2 regions of the Paenibacillus diazotrophicus genome follow, and region 2 is predicted to be linked to the other one. Evidence: riboswitches for the same ligand, from Rfam matches in the RefSeq annotation. Region 2 holds a riboswitch; the other holds the start of a gene.
The links. Region 2 has a riboswitch for cyclic di-AMP ahead of ACAN54_RS06610 (APC family permease). Riboswitches for the same ligand answer to the same signal wherever they lie in the genome.
Positions count from the first base shown of each region.

Region 1 (8,533 bases), on a different contig from region 2:
GGCTGAAAAGGACAGCTTGTTCGGCTCCTGGAGCGAAATTTGGGTTCAGGTGGAGACTGAAGAGGAACTGGCTGAGCTTGCGCAGGAGCTGCCGGGAGCACTGCACTTTGAAATGCAGACACCGGGTGTAGCATCACTTATTACCCCGCAAGTACAGCAAAATGAGAAACGCATCCAGGATTTGGGCGTAAAGGTTATCAAGAGCCGGATGCTTGAGCTGGATGAGATCTTAGGCTTATGGACACAGGGGCATCGCCCCGTTCTGATTGACCAGGAGAGAGGAGAATAGAAGAATGGAAGCTTTGATGCTGGAACAGGTAGTGAAGCAGTATGGAGAGAAGACCGCAGTAAACGGAATCAGCCTGAAGGTAGAGCAAGGCGAAATTTATGGACTGCTTGGTGCCAACGGTGCCGGCAAAACAACGACGATGCGCATGGTGCTTGGACTCATCTACCCCGATGATGGAAAGATCCTCTACAACGGTAAAACGTTCAGTGATGAGCTGCAGCATCTGATGGGATACCTCCCGGAGGAACGCGGACTCTACCCGAAGGTCAAAGTGAGTGATCAGATTATCTATCTGGCCCGGCTGCGCGGTATGTCGGCCAGTGATGCGGATAAGAGCCTCCGCTTCTGGCTGGACCGTTTCGAGGTTCCGGATTATTACAATAAGAAGATTGAAGAGCTCTCCAAGGGCAATCAGCAAAAAATGGGCTTTATCGCCGCAGTAGTCCACAAACCGCAAATTCTCGTCCTTGACGAAGCCTTCAGCGGTCTGGACCCTGTCAATGTAGAGCTGCTTAAGGATACCGTAAAAGAATTGCGTGACCAAGGTACGAGCATTCTGTTCTCCACCCACCGGATGGAGCATGTTGAGGAGCTGTGCCGAAATATCACGATTCTTGACCGCTCCAATACAGTAGTGCAAGGTGACATTCGTGAGATTAAGAAGGGGTACCCGCGCGAAGAGGTTGTCCTGCGGACGGTGGGAGAAGTGAACGGACTGGATGAGATTCCTGGGGTTAACGCAGTGCAGAAGCAGGAGCGGGGTTATGTGCTCTCCATCGGCGATATTGGTGCAGCACAGCGTATTCTCCAGCATGCGATGGCAGTAAGTGAAATTGAGCATTTTGAAATCAAGGAACCAACCTTGAACCAAATCTTTATCAGAGCGGTGGGTGAATCTCATGAATAAGATGGGGACAATTATCAGCTTTACGTTTAAGAACAAAGTCAGAACCAAATCCTTCATGATTACTACATTGATTCTGGTGCTCTTGCTCAGCATCGGTATGAACGTGCCATATCTCATCAAGGTATTCCAAGGGGATGATGGGGCCAAGAACACACAGATCGGTGTTGTGGCTGAACAGGGGAACCGTGCCGCTGAGCTCTTGCTGGCATATGCGCCGCCTGTGAATCCGGATGCGGATGCAGATAAAGATAAAGATAAGGACACCGTGGCTTTCACGGCCTTTACCTCGGCGGATGATGCTGCCCTGAAGAAGGGACTTGATGACAATACCATCGAAGGCTACCTTACCTTTGATGCCAAAGGCGGGGAAGGCGTGCCTCCAGTCACCTATCACAGCAAGGACGGGGAACTGGATGGAGATGTGCAGACTTACCTTCAGAGTGCACTGCAGCAGATCAATACACAGCTGATCGCCGGTGATAAGCTGACTCAGGAACAGGTAGCGGCGATGTTCGCGCCGGTGTCCATCGGCACCCAGCAGCTTAGTACGGATGGAACAGACGGTGGGGCGGCAGCAGATAAATCGAAGCCAGCTATCAATTATGTTATCGTCTATGTGCTGCTGATCCTCTTCTTTATGTCGATTACCATGACTGGAAATATGATTTCGGCAGAAGTAACCTCAGAGAAAAGCTCCCGCATCATGGAAATTCTGATTACCAGCGCTTCGCCGCTCACGCAAATGTTCGGCAAGGTGATCGGGATCTTCCTGGTCGGCCTGATGCAGATTGCCATTATCTCGGCAAGTATTGCCATCAATCTGATGCTTCCGCATAACGCCAGCATATTGACTGATTTTGACCTGGATCTTGGACAATTGAATTATGGCATCCTGGTATACGGTTTTATCCTGTATATTCTTGGATTCTTCCTGTATGCACTGATGTATGCTGCTGTAGGCTCCATTGTGAGCCGCACGGAGGATCTGGGCCAGGCCGTTATGCCGGTAATGATGTGTACCTTTTTGGCCTTCTACATTCCGTTGTTTAGCATCTCAGCTCCTAATACTATGCTTATCAAAGTGGCGAGCTTTGTGCCCATCACCTCACCGCTCAGCATGCTGCTGCGCATCGGTATAGGGGAAGTAGCGTTCTGGGAGATTGCCGTATCACTCATCATCTTGCTCGTGACCACCTTCGGACTGGGCTGGCTCGCCGCCAAGATCTACCGCACAGGCGTTCTGATGTACGGCAAACGCCCAAGCATCAAGGAGATCAGAAAAGCGATGAAGGCTTACAAGATTTGAGTGGAACCCACTAACTGTGTGAGGAGAGTTCAGGATGGACAAAAAGAAACAATCATTCGCGTTATTGATGTTTGCAGGTATGCTGCTCAATTCCGGAAGTTTGCTGATTTCTTCCGACGGATCGAATCTGCGCGATTTTGTACAGGGAGTAATGGCGGGAGCTGGGATAGCTATAATGCTGCTGTCCATCTGGACGTTTGCTAAGAACAAGGGCTTTAAAGACGCGAAATAAGCCAGACATCCGTTATCCGTTCATCTGGCGAAATCATGCTGTATAGTGTACCTTAGTAAGTAAGGAGTGGTAATGTTGATGAAAAAAAGACAAACGCCCTTACTGGTTGCGGCTTCGATTCTGCTGATTATCATCAGTAGTCTAATTCATTCAGAAGGCTCAACCTGGCTGGGTGCGCTGCAGACGTTATTGCTTGGTTTAGGATTATTAGGATGCTGCATGGCATTCCTGAGATTTGCCAAGGGCGGCAATGGTGCAAAAGACAAAAGAAGCAAAAAGGGCAAAAAAGAATAAGAACGAATCAGAAGCCGCGGCAGGTTGCCGCGGCTTTTTTGAATGATATCTATTCACTATGCTGCATGCTATTCGATCTTATCCGGCAGATAAATTTGATGTGGGCAGTGTAGCTTCATGTGCCGCCAGCAGTTCACGCATTTGCCGGAGCTGCGCCTTAAGCTCAGGCAGGCTCTTCATGAGGATCTCGCTGATCTCCGTCAAGGGGAGCCGCATGCCATACCGTAGCGCATGCACAACCTGATCCTCCCAGGGCAGGCAAGCTGCAAGGCAGGCTTTGCGGTCTTGTGCAATCCGGGAGCAATGCCGAATGCATGCGCGGTAGGCCAGAATGGAGAAGCTCTGCGGGCAGCAGCCTTTTCGCAGATAAGGCACATACAGCTCCGTGAAGCTCTTCACGGCAGCCGTCTCCGCTTCAGAACCCTGTCCCAGCAGCAGACTGCAGAGCGTAAGGATATTTTCGCTGTACTTTTCAACATATTCCGCAAATTCGGATGCGGAAGCCGCCGTGCGCGATTCCATTCCAGTTTCCTCCTCGGATTAGATACACCAGTTCGCCCAGCTTCCAGCCGCTCCCCCGGCGAAGCCCCGTTCCCCAAATATGTTGCGCAAAAAAGCCGCAGCAGAGGAGGACCTCTGCTGCGGCTTCCGTACAGGTTCAAATAAACCTGGCGCAAAAGCGTGGCGGATCAAGTTCTCTCTCTATACGCTTACGGGGTTAGCTGTCGGATTCGGGCGGTGAGAGTCGCCCTGCCTTGTGAGGCCGCATCTCTGCAGTCTCCTTTGGATTCACCCCATGTAGGCTTTTGGCCTGGTGGTTCCCCCGTTTCCCGTATGACGGGAATTCAGCGTTGATTGGTTTCCATGAATAAGTTCAAAACGAATCATACTCTTTCAGGAATATCTTTGTAAAAAGGAAAAAGGGAGTGGTTCCGTCAATTTCACATTGAAATCGGAAAGTTCAAAGGAAATAAACAGGTAAAACCATATATCTTGCCACTTATCGGCTCATTATCTCATTCGCACGCCAGTTTTTATATTTGGGGGATAATAAGGATTGGAATCGCTGATATGAATGCGTATTCATTCATGCACCAGACAAAAAGATATCCGGGAGACTACTCCTCCCGGATATCTTGCTGCTCTAATTAGCCCAATGAATCTGATCTATTTGGCTGCTGCAATAAGCTTGTTCAGCTCGGGCAGATTGAATCCTTTGACGACATGTGCTCCAGATACAGTAACAGGAACGCCCATGAAGCCCAGCTTCTCAACCTCTTCCTGATAAACGGTACTGGTCATTACATCCCGTACTTCAAAAGGAATGTCCTGCTCCTTCATCAGCTGCTTCACCTGATTGCAGTCACTGCAGTTGGCTGTAGAATAAATGATCACAGGCTGGCTCATTGGCTCACAGCTTCCTTGAGGGCATCGCGGGTGATTTTCCAGTGGGAGGTGTTCCAGCGGACCTCACCATCTTCCAGCAGGAAGATTTGCGGAGACTCATGCTTGATCCCGAAGTCTTCGGCAATCTGGTTGGAGACCGGGCGGTCTTCAATCACATGAACCACAGCAGCGGTAGTGCCGGAGCTCTGGACATAAGCCTGGAATTCTTCATTCGCCTTGGCGCTGATCGGGCAGGTGGTGCTGTGCTTGAAGAGCAGTTTTTTACCGGGCTGGGCAATGTATTCATGCAATTCATCAAGACTGTGGATTTGTTGTATAGACATTTAGGTCACGCTCCTGGCAGTTTATTTTGCTAACAATTCGGTTGCTAGCAATGATATTCCTGATTGTAACATAGTTCAAAATTAAATCAAAAAGAAGAATCAGCAGGCCCTGAATAGCCCGATAGTCCAACAGAGGACGTTGTAAAATGACAATTGTCATGCTAAGGTGGAAGGGAATTGGCGATTTCTGTATACTGATGTCAAATAAAAGGGAGTGACCCATTCCATGAAAAAGGTCGCTTGTGTTACCGGTGCTGACCGGGGACTCGGGTTTTTCCTTGTGCGCTGGCTGCTGGAGAATCACTATAAGGTGTTTGCAGGGAGGTACATGGAGGAGTCGGAAGCACTGGAAGCACTCGCAGTTAAGTACAAGGGGCAGTTAATTCTGGTTCCGATGGATGTCGGCAGCAGTGACAGTGTAAAGCGTGCAGCACGAACCATTGCAGGATGCACAGGGCATCTGGATATGATTATTAACAATGCTGGAATTATTGATCGTGCGGATGATGCCACCATGCTGGTAGACATGAATGACACCGCGATGGCACGCATTTATAATGTGAATACGCTTGGCGCTCTTAGGGTCAGCAATTCGCTGATGGGGCTCCTGCTGCAGGGCAAGCACAAACTGATTGTGAACATCTCCTCCGAAGCTGGCAGCATTGGCCGTAATCAGCGGATTAATATGTACGGTTATTGTATGTCCAAGGCGGCGCTTAATATGCAGTCTTCTCTGCTGCACAATCATTTGCGGGTCATGGGCGGTCAGGTGATGGTCTTCCATCCAGGCTGGCTCCAGTCCTGTATGAACTGTGACAAGAATAAGGCCGCTCCTGTTACCCCTGAAGAATCTGCCCGCAAAATCATGGGAATTGTGCAGGAGCATAAGGCGCATATGGGCATGGAACCGGCTTTTCTTGATCAGGACGGCAATCCCTGGCCCTGGTAGGAACAACTTGCTAAGAGAAAGGCGTGGATGACAAATGACAGAATGGAAGGCACTTGCACTGGGAAGTTATTCAGCGGTTAAATATCATCCATTCTCCGGCGTTGACCGTGTATTTGAGGAGCTGTTTGCCGGAAAGCTGGAGGTGAAATCTACGGAAGATTATTCATTGCTGAATTCGGTCAGCCTATCAGATTACAAGCTTGTGATAGCGTATATAGAATTTTCTGACGACAAAATAGCTCCTGAACAAAGCGGGGCTTTGCTCTCCTACGTAGCAAACGGCGGCGGACTGCTGGTGGTGCATAACGGGATTTCACTGCAGCGTAACCAGGAGCTGGGTGTGATGCTGGGAGCGCATTTCACACATCATCCGGCCTACACCGAGCTTCATATGACCGTTCCGGCAACGGGGCATCCGATCATGCAGGGCATTACTGACTTTGTGATCGAGGACGAGCCGTATTATTTTGATATGCAGCCCCATTTTGACACAACGGTTCTGGCCGAGTATTCCCATGAGGGGACCAATCATGCGGCAGCCTGGTGCCATGAATTTGGGATGGGACGTGTAGTCTATCTGATGCCGGGTCATCATCTTCCTTCCTTTTCGGTAGAGCCGTTCCGGCAGATGATTACAAGAGGCGGTCTATGGGCGGCAGGGTTGCTGTAGTGCTTGATTTTACTTAAAGGAACTCATAGGGAATTATAGTGTGAAAACCAGCGGAGGCTTCTGTTGGTTTTTTCTTTTTGGGTGTTTGGCGACTTACCGGTAATAAAAGCCTTGACCCTGACACTAGTGTCAGGGTTTATACTAAGGTCAGACCATTTCTCATGAACCCCGGGGAGAACATACCATGAAAATAGGTGAGCTTGCAGCGCGGACGGGTGTCAGCATCCGTTCTCTGCGATATTATGAACGCCAGGGCTTGATCACTCCGCTCCGCCAGGCCAATGGATACCGCGAGTATTCGATCTTGGCCGTGGAGACCGTGGAGACGATCAAACTGTATTTGAATCTGGGCTTGTCGACCGAGGAAATCGCCGGCTTCTTGAATTGTGTACTGAAGAAAAAAGAAGCTTTCTGTGCAGAAGTAATGCCGCTGTACCGCAGCAAGCTGGAAGATATTGAACGCCAGCTCCTGCAGCTGAACCAGATCAAGATGAATCTGGAGGAGCGGATGGCTTCCATACAGCAGGAGCAGCAGGAATCAGAGTGACCTGAAAGGATTCACAGGCTGACAAGGAGGAGTGAACTATGACGATTATTCATGCAGGGCAAGCCGATACTGTGCGGAGACAACTTCAGGAAGGCGGAACCATACTGGTAGATTACGGAGCGCCGTGGTGCGCACCATGCCGGGGTCTTTTGCCGATCCTGGAGGAGCTGGATGAGGAATATGGCGGCAATATCACGATTCTCAAAGTGGATTGCGATGAATTGCCCGAGCTGGCTGCAGAGGCGGGAGTTATGGGCCTGCCAACTGTGATCGTATATAACGACGGGCAGCCTATGGAAAAGTTGGTGGGACTGCGTCCGAAATCGGTCTATCAGGGTGTGCTGGACAAATTTACCGCAGCGAATGCGAATAGACGATAAATAAGGAAAGGCAGGAAGCCGTATGATACATGGCTTCCTGCCTTTTTGATAGGGGACGGGATTATGAATGCAAAGAAGAACAGTTATTTCGAGTTCAACGGAAACGGAACTACTTCATTATGATGCAGCGCTTCGAGCACTTCAGCACTCAGGTTGTCCGTGAATTCAGTCCATACTTTACGGCCAACCTTCAGCTCATCACGGCCAATGGATTGGATCACTTCCAGCCAGCCCCGTTTATCGTTGATAGCGCCGAGCTGCTCCTGGATTTCTTTGTAGATTTCCTCATGGGCGTGAAATTTCTGGTTAAGCGCAAAGGAAGCCGCATCAGCGGTATAACGCAATTCCTTGGCGGCAATCCGCAGCTCGTGCAGCGCATCGAAAGCCTCCTTGGATTCGGCCTCAGGACCCTTAAACAAGGTTTTGCAGGTTTTTTTCTTCTGCTCGAAGGCGACCTCAAGCTCACGCATGACGACATTCGGATCTCTTTTGGCCGCCAGTGCTTCAAGATCGCTGCTAAGGAATGCCTCCCACTCGGCGTCCAGTGTTATGCCGCTAAGCTTGGGCAGTGTTCGGGCCAGCTTCTTGCGGTATTTCTTACGTTCCGTGTTCTGGTACAGGATCACTGCCTTGAGCAGCTTGGCTGTTTTGGTTGCTCCGGCTTCCTTAGCCTGCTTCCGTCTATCCTTGAAGGATTCAATCAGCACGTCGGCGTCTCTAACCTTGCCTAGCCTTTTTTGCGACTTCTTGAAGGTGCTGTACAGATTCTCTGTAACCCCATGCTCCGGGTCCAGAATGGACAATAGCGTCAGCAGTTTGCGGCAGTTCACTCTGGCCTGATGGATATCTTCATCATCGAACTTCTTCAGTGCATCTTTGCTATAGTCACGGAAATTGATATACAGCTTGTTCAATGCCAGCTCCCATTGCCTGGCTTTACTGATGGGCCGATCCTTCACTGTTAGCAGGTCAGTCATGCGGCTTCACTCCTTAAGGGTTGTGTGTAGCATGAGCTTGGTGCGGGACGATTGTTCTTCTATATCCTAAGGATAACGCTATCATCCTGCTTTTTCAAATTCAGGCTACAGCCCATAGTTTCGCTCCTGCACTTCAGATCGGTTACAATGGGAATATTGCCAGTATCATAAAAAGGTACAGGAAAACGGATGGTTCGACGGCAGCCTGCAGGAAGCCAGTGTACGTAGATGTTGTAATTACGCAAAAGAGCA
Region 1 covers NZ_JBGJZN010000004.1:366,888-375,420, forward strand. The annotation lists gene ACAN54_RS18510 (ATP-binding cassette domain-containing protein) at 1-289, shown strand, start outside; gene ACAN54_RS18515 (ABC transporter ATP-binding protein) at 294-1,196, shown strand; gene ACAN54_RS18520 (ABC transporter permease) at 1,189-2,502, shown strand; gene ACAN54_RS18525 (hypothetical protein) at 2,537-2,734, shown strand; gene ACAN54_RS18530 (hypothetical protein) at 2,813-3,028, shown strand; gene ACAN54_RS18535 (hypothetical protein) at 3,107-3,550, opposite strand; cyclic di-AMP (ydaO/yuaA leader) riboswitch at 3,720-3,889, opposite strand; gene ACAN54_RS18540 (glutaredoxin family protein) at 4,196-4,435, opposite strand; gene ytxJ (bacillithiol system redox-active protein YtxJ) at 4,432-4,758, opposite strand; gene ACAN54_RS18550 (SDR family NAD(P)-dependent oxidoreductase) at 4,985-5,707, shown strand; gene ACAN54_RS18555 (ThuA domain-containing protein) at 5,742-6,377, shown strand; gene ACAN54_RS18560 (MerR family transcriptional regulator) at 6,562-6,924, shown strand; gene ACAN54_RS18565 (thioredoxin family protein) at 6,963-7,304, shown strand; gene ACAN54_RS18570 (CHAD domain-containing protein) at 7,388-8,281, opposite strand.
Region 1: it holds a riboswitch for cyclic di-AMP, as region 2 does, so the genes downstream of both, ACAN54_RS18535 (hypothetical protein) here and ACAN54_RS06610 (APC family permease) in region 2, are expected to answer to the same signal.

Region 2 (8,533 bases):
GTACACTGGCAGAACTCCCCTTCTGAATGATTCGATGCTGGGAATGATCCTAGCCGGTACGTTTCTGCTGGTTGTCATTGTTGTGCTAATTCTTATGTATAAAGATAGGAAACAGGTGATATTTACTTCACAGTTTAATGAGCAGCGCTACTCTGCCTTATTTGAGTTCAGCCCAGATATGGTGATATGCATCGACCCATTAGGCAAAAAGGTGATCAGTGCTAATCCTTCGTTAAGGCGGACAACGGGTTACGGCCAAGAGGAGTTGAGCGACTATAAGAATGTGTTATTCAGTACCCGGGATGCACAAGCGCTCAAATCAGTCATAAAGCGTGCTGCAGCCGGGCAGTCCGGGAAGCTTGAAGTAAACGTAAAAACTAAAAACGGAAGCAAGTTGATCTGCAGTGTTACTGTCTTTCCTTTAATGAGCGAAAAAGAGAACTTCATCTATATTATTGCAGAAGACATCACAGCGCTAGCTGAACAACAGAAAGAGCTTCTAATCGCCAAAAATGCCGCTGAAAGCGCTGCGCGGATGAAAACTGAATTCCTGGCTACGATGAGTCATGAAATCCGTACACCCCTTAACGGCATTATTGGCATTAACCAGCTGCTCGCCGAGGAAATTACAGTTCCTGAGCAACTGGACTTATTAAAACTTCAATATACGAGTAGTCATGCCCTGTTGAATGTGATGAACGATGTTCTGGATATATCCCGCCTGGAAGCAGAAAACATACTGCTGGTAAAAACGGATTTCAATCTTCCTGTATTGATGCGGGAGTGTGTGAACCTTTTCAAGGTTGCTGCCACCCAAAAAGAATTGGCAATGTCACTTCAGCTGGACCCCGCCGTTCCGGAATTGTTCATAGGCGACAGCGCGCGCATCCGGCAGATTTTGGTTAATCTAATCGGCAATGCAGTCAAGTTTACTCATCATGGGGGGATAACAGTATCCGTAGCTCCATACAGCGCTCTGGGTGCGTCTATGGTTCTTGAATTCACGGTGAAGGATACAGGGATTGGGATCACGCCGGATAAGTATAAAATGTTGTTTCAGCCATTCTCCCAGGCAGATGCTTCCCATACCCGCAAATATCCCGGCACAGGTCTCGGGCTGGCGATCTGCAAGAAACTCGTAGAACTTATGGAGGGAAGCATTTGGTCGGAAAATGCCACAGGCGGGGGGAGTGTTTTTAGCTTCAGAATCCCTCTGCAGCGGATGGAACCTATTCCTCAACAGGAGGTTTGCCAATAAGAGAGTTTTAATTATATAATTTTAAAGGAAATACCTTCATCACAACAGTCCCGACGGGACAGAAAGGAACTCTCATTTGAACAAATCAAATAAAAACAATGTCATGCTTCCCCAATTAAGCAAAGCGGAGAAACGCAGGGCACAACAGGAACAGGACAAGCAGAAAACGAGAATCCTGATTATTAGCACAGTGGCCATTGTAGTGATTATTTTCACCGTGCTTATTCTTTTGGCATCGAAGGACTCTTCTTCCAATGCAGGTTCAGGCGAAGCGGTTCAATTCAATTACAGTGAGCTTCCAAGACTGGGCAAAGCGGATGCACCGGTTAAAATCGTCGAATTCGGTGATTTCAAATGCCCGGCGTGTGCCAATTTTGCAGGTGTCATCAAGCCACAGCTGGCCCAGGAATATGTGAATCAGAATAAAGCAGCTATTTACTTCGTAAATATGGCCTTTATCGGTCCGGATTCTGAAACGGCCTCTCTGGCAGCCCTCTCGGTATACCATCAGAATAGTGATGCTTTCTGGAAGTATTACGATGCAATTTATGCGAATCAAGGGGATGAAAATGCTGAATGGGCTACACAGGATTTTCTGGTGAATCTGGCAGAGAAGGAAAAGCTGCCCATTGATTTAGATCTGTTGCGCAAGGATATCAAGGAACGGACCTATGAAAGTGAACTGCAAAAGGATATTACTCTTGCCAAGGATACCGGAGTCACCTCCACACCTACTGTATTTATTAATGGATACAAAGTAGAGGAGCCATTCAATATGGAAGCCATAGATGCACAGATGAAGTCTGCTTCCGAAGCAGTGAGCGCCGAGTGATGAAGTTCTCTACGTTCTGCAGGCGCCACTGTCTCTATCTGGCCTGGTTCGTGTCCGTTATTGCGGTAGCGGGAAGCTTGTATCTTAGCGAGGTCCTAAAGTACGAGCCATGTAAGCTGTGCTGGTTCCAGCGTATATTTATGTACCCGCAGCTCATCCTGCTGGGCATTGCCACATACCGGAATGACAAAAAGATAATTCCTTATGTGCTTCCTTTAAGTCTAATTGGGGGTAGCATAAGTGTTTATCATTATGCCGAGCAGAAGATTCCTGCACTCAGCAAGGTGCTCCCATGTACGATTGGCGTACCCTGTAATAAAGATTATCTTAATTTTTTCGGGTTCATTACGATCCCTTTGCTTGCCCTGATCGCATTTGCTCTAATCACGATTTTGCTCTGGACCGGGCGTAAAGAGGACACCGTAGACTAGACAGAGCCACAGCAGAATATAGAGGGCAATCATTCCTGAAATTTCTGACACAAATATAGATAAAAATCATGAAAAAACCCGGTATGAAGGGATATTCGCAGAGAATGAAAGATCGCTATATCCCTCATCTTTGTTTTGCGTAAATTGGATGTTTTTTCATTCTTTTTTCATTTTTTTCACCGCTTTACGGAAGAGGCATTGTAGACTATCATTAGACCTTGTGAGAAGTTGAATATGCGCTGAATTTTCTGTAAGGAAAAACGGGGGAACCAACATTGGCCAAGCGCCAAAGGGGTGAATCGGGAACGGTCCGCAAGGGCTATAACCGTAGGGCTACCACAGCCCGAATCCGCCAGCTAACCTCGTAAGCAACGGTGGGATAATGACGATGCGTAAGCATGCGGATCATTTCCGTATGCTTATTTTTGTGCCTGCATTTATGAAATCCACCAATGAAAACAGCGCACGGTATTACCGTTTCAACGTAAGCAAAGAGAGGAACTGTTACTACAATGGTAAGCAAGGTAAAACGACTATTGATCGGGCGTCCGATGAAGTCGAACGAACTCGATCATGAAAAGTTATCCAAGGTGAAAGCACTGGCTGTCCTGTCTTCTGATGCGCTCTCGTCTGTAGCCTACGGAACGGAACAAATCCTGATTGTGCTGGTAGCCGCAGGCTTCACAGCTATCTGGTACTCATTGCCAATTGCATTAGCCGTATTGGGCTTGCTGGCTATTTTGATTTTATCCTATCGCCAGACTATTTTTGCTTATCCGCAAGGCGGAGGCGCGTATATCGTTGCCAAGAGCAACCTCGGGGTTCCTACTGGACTCTTAGCAGGCGGATCGCTTCTGGTCGACTATATTTTGACCGTTGCGGTTAGTGCGTCGGCAGGGACGGATGCGATCACATCCGCTTTTCCTAATCTTCATAATCATAGTGTTCTAATCGCCGTAACCGTTATTCTGCTCTTGACCCTTGTCAACCTACGAGGCGTTACGGAATCTGCATCGTTCATTGCTATTCCTGTGTATCTGTTCGTAGTATCGATCTTCGTGTTGATCATTGCGGGAATATTCAAATATGCAACCGGCGGAGCCCATGCCAATGTTCCAGAAATCGGGGCTGCTGTATCGAATGTCAGTTTGTTTTTACTGCTTAAAGCCTTCAGCTCCGGCTGTTCGGCCCTTACAGGAGTAGAGGCGGTATCGAACGCAATTCCAAACTTCAAGGCACCTGCTGAGAGAAATGCGGCCAAAACCTTGATGATGATGGGAATTATCCTTGGAAGTATGTTTACAGGAATCACGCTGCTCGCCTACTGGTACGGAATTACACCGGATACCAAAGCTACAGTTGTATCCCAAATTGCTGAATCTACTTTTGGACGCGGTGGTTTGTACTTCTTCATTCAAGGGATTACTGCTGTAATTCTCTTCCTTGCAGCCAATACGGCTTACTCAGCTTTCCCGCTGCTGGCGTTTATGTTTGCCAAAGATAAATATCTGCCCCATGCCTTTATGGTCCGAGGCGACCGTTTGGGCTTCTCTAACGGCATTATCTTCTTGGGTGTATTATCAGCCCTGCTTGTCGCTGCTTTTCATGGAAATACAGAAAGTCTGATTCCTTTGTATGCAGTGGGTGTATTCATTCCTTTTACCCTGTCCCAGCTTGGTATGATGGTGCACTGGTATAAATCCAAACCTAAAGGCTGGCAAAATAAATTTGCTGTGAATACGGTGGGGATGCTTACTACCCTGACCATTACTCTGATCTTTATCATCACGAAGTTCTCGAGTGTATGGATGGCCTTTATCTTCCTGCCGGTTGTAATGTTCGTGTTCCACCGGATTCACCGCCATTATCTCAATACAGCAGATCAGCTGCGTATTTGTCCGGAAACGGATAAACCTTGTATCAAAGGAAGCACCGTAGTTGTTCCTGTCGCAGGTGTAACCCGTGCAGTTCTGCATTCCATCAGCTATGCCAAGTCCTTAACGGATAATGTGGTAGCCGTGTATGTTGGATTTGATGAAGAAGAAATTAACAAAATGGAACAGAAGTGGGAGGAATGGAATCCGGGAGTGCGCTTAATTGTACTACGTTCCCGGTATCGCAGCATTCTTCGTCCGCTTGTCAAGTTCATTGATACAGTGGAGTGGAAGACCGCTTCTACCGACCATATCACGGTACTCATTCCGCAGTTTATTACGAAGCATTGGTGGCAGGCGATCCTGCATAACCAGACCAGCTTGTTCATCCGCTCTTATCTGATGAATCAAAAAGATATCATCGTAGCGACAGTGCCTTATCATTTGCATAAATAAATAGATGTATTACATTAACAGGGCTGTTTCCGGATACTTCGGGAGCGGCTCTTTTGTATTGGCTATGTTAAACCTTATTGTTGATATTTGATTATTACGAACAAACGTTCTATAATAAAGGTAATATCATTTTTCGGAGATGATTTACCTATGGATTTAAAGGAACTGAAGAAGCTTGCCGATACTTTGGACGATAGCAGCAAGCGGGAGCTTATCTATTTCTTGCAGTCCCAAACCAAGGGCATGTTGGCTCCTGTAAGAGCAATTGATGAGATACAAGAGCAGAAGCACAAAGATGGGCTTGTTTGCCCGCATTGCAAAAGCCATTCCGTTGTTCGGTTCGGCAAGTACCTAGTAAAAACACGTGCTGGAGAGGTCAAACGTCAGCGTTACCGTTGTAAGTCCTGTCGCCAAACGTTCAATGACCTTACGAACACCCCTTTGCAACGAACGAGGCGACCTCATATGTGGGTTCGTTTTATTGAATGCATGATTGAGGGCTTTTCTCTTAGAAAATGTGCAAAGCAGTTAACCGATGAAGTCACACATGTCACCTTGTTTTACTGGCGACATAAGATTCTCGCCGCTCTTAAGCAAATACCAACTGAAGCGTTCCAAGGTATCGTCGAAATGGACGAAACCTATTTTCTATTCTCTGAAAAAGGCAAGCAGAATATCGTTGGACGTAAGCCTCGAAAACGTGGCGGCAAATCCAAATATCGTGGCATAAGCAACGACCAGGTTTGTGTCCTTGTAGCCCGTGACCGTCAAAAGATGACCTACTCTGGCGTTCTTGGACGTGGGCGTATTAAGACAACGAAGTTGGATGAAGCGATTGGCGAACATCTATCCGACTCAAATGTTCTTTGTACCGATTCGTGGAGAGCGTTCAGTTCGTACGCAAATACTAAAGGCTTAGCTCATTACCGTTTCAAGTCCGATGGTAAACAGCGTGTGAAGGGCGTGTACCATATCCAAAACGTAAATAGCTATCACAGTCGCTTAAAGAAATGGATGGACCGATTTAATGGTGTTGCAACGAAATATTTGCATAATTATCTGGCGTGGTTTCGATATATAGACAGCAAGGAATATGAGAATACCTCATCGAATAAGAAAAATATGCTGGTCAAATCATGCCTATTTACGGTGACAGAAACGAACAACAAACTTCGACTGTCGGCTTTATCTTGCTGAATAAACTGACGATGCTTGTGAAATTTATAATAACAAAAGGTGTGTGTGAAATGATAAAAGGAATATATGAGGCACATTTACCAGTAAGAAATTTAGAAGTTTCGATAGAATTTTATAAGAAATTGGGTTTGGGTTTTGCTTGGCGAGATGATGACACTGCTTTCTTTTGGATAGAAGAGGGAAAAAGTTGGTTGGGTTTATGGCAAGGAGATGAGTATAAGACCCCTTACCATCCTTCATTACGACATATTGCTTTTCGAGTATCATATGAAGATTTGAAAAAGTCTTTAAAATGGTTAGAATCAATTCAAGTTGAAGCTGTACCATTTGGCAGAAGAACATCTATTGAGCCATTTATTCGTCCGAATCAAGGTAACGCTTCCGTTTATTTTAATGACCCAGACGGTAATAGTTTAGAATTAATATGTTATGTTCCAGTTTCAGATGACTTAAAACATATTACTGATAAGTTGTCTTTTGAGGAATGGGAAAAACTTATGGATAGTCATGTAAAATAAAATTGAACCACCTTCTCTAAGGAAGGTGGTTCAATTTTAACCCAAAATCAACATTGAAATTTAACATAGCCTTTGTATTAAGAAGAAAAGGTGAAAGTGAATTTTATATTAATATGGTATTATTATGCCTATCCGAAATAATAGAAGGGGAGATGCAAATGGCCATTTATTTCATAAGACATGGAATTGATGATGAAGGATTTCGTGGAGGGTGGAGTCAAAGAGGACTCGTTGTTGAGGGATATCGGCAATCGGAGAAGCTGGGGCTTTACCTTAAGGAAAACCAATCGTCCTTTAATATACATCGTATCCTAAGCAGCGATTTGCAACGGGCATTAGATACAGCAAATGAGATCTCCAGAGCACTAGGATTTCGAGTTGAAAGCAGCGAAGATTGGAGAGAAACGAACAATGGGGTTATTGCAGGCATGCCCAATGAAATTGTGGATGAACGATACCCTAATCTGTACTTCTCGGGTTTACGGATGGATGAACGTTATCCTGGCGGAGAAAGTCCCATTGAATTTTTTACACGTATAAAAGAAACATTTACCCTACTATGTGAAGAACAAGTGCGAAACCATCCTGTTGAAAATGTAATCGTTGTTACGCATGGTGGAGTCATTAATATAATCTATCATATTTTGAGAGGATTGGAATGGACTAACAAGACCCGAAAAGCATTTTCGGCTTCTTACACAAGTATACATAAAATAGAGTATTGTGAAGGAGAGTGGAGAATTTCACTGGAAAACCTTACACAGCATCTGTGAAGATAAACAGTTGCGTGTAAAAACTAAATATTTATGTTGACATAGATAATGAGAATCAATATCATTTAATGGAGTGAGACGTAACAGACAATTCTTTGACCAGATCGGATATTACATATAGGATTCTATTGATGTATAGGAGTGAAGAGGATGCCGGAACGTTTGAACACAGAGCAGTTAAGTATTGGATATGCGGAGGCATTGATTGTCAAAGGACTGAACCTGTCTCTTCCAACAGGGAAAATCACAGCCCTGGTAGGGGCGAACGGTTCCGGGAAATCTACCATTCTCAAGACAATGGCGCGTATCATGAAGCCTAAGAGCGGCAGTGTGATGCTGGACGGTAAGTCGATCCATAATCTGTCGACCAAAGAAGTAGCCCGGCAGCTGGCGATCCTGCCGCAGAACCCCACTGCACCGGATGGACTTACTGTATCAGAACTGGTAAGTTATGGCCGCTATCCGCATCAAAAGGGCTTTGGTACGCTTACTCCGGAAGATCATAGTATTATTGCAAATGCGATCTCAGTGACGGGTATGGAAGAGTTCCACGACCGTCCCATTGACCGTCTATCCGGAGGGCAACGTCAGCGGGCCTGGATTGCGATGGCACTGGCCCAGCAGACGGATATTCTGTTTCTGGATGAACCGACAACTTTTCTGGATATGGCACACCAGCTGGAGGTTCTCCATCTGCTGCAGAAGCTGAATCAGGAAAAAGGCCGTACCATTATTATGGTAGTGCATGATTTGAATCATGCTTCCCGTTATGCTCAGCATATGGTAGCGATCAAATCCGGACATGTGATCAGTGAAGGCCCTCCGGCTGAAGTAATGACACCTGATGTGCTGCGGGAAGTATTTGGTATTGAAGCGGATATTGTACGTGATCCGCGGACCGGTGTGCCTCTCTGTCTGCCTTATGAACTGGCGGCATTCAGTGCAGTTGGGGTGTAATAGGTTATAAATGTGAAATGTGACTCATAATGATAATATATGCAGTTGGCAACAGGCTCCCGTCATTGACAAGGGAGCCTGTTCGTTGTTAAAGTTGTGGTTGCCCTAGTTAACGATTATACAGTGAATCAAGGAATATTATTTTTATGGAGTCGAAGGAGCACTGAACATGAATATCAGCAAAATATATGAGGATCTGCAGCAGCTGGTTCCGACTGGAGTGGTCAAGCGCGGGGA
Region 2 covers NZ_JBGJZN010000001.1:1,451,399-1,459,931, forward strand. The annotation lists gene ACAN54_RS06595 (ATP-binding protein) at 1-1,258, shown strand, start outside; gene ACAN54_RS06600 (DsbA family protein) at 1,335-2,090, shown strand; gene ACAN54_RS06605 (disulfide oxidoreductase) at 2,090-2,521, shown strand; cyclic di-AMP (ydaO/yuaA leader) riboswitch at 2,749-2,907, shown strand; gene ACAN54_RS06610 (APC family permease) at 3,034-4,851, shown strand; gene ACAN54_RS06615 (IS1595 family transposase) at 5,002-6,048, shown strand; gene ACAN54_RS06620 (VOC family protein) at 6,099-6,566, shown strand; gene ACAN54_RS06625 (histidine phosphatase family protein) at 6,620-7,339, shown strand; gene ACAN54_RS06630 (ABC transporter ATP-binding protein) at 7,490-8,296, shown strand; gene murB (UDP-N-acetylmuramate dehydrogenase) at 8,466-8,533, shown strand, end outside.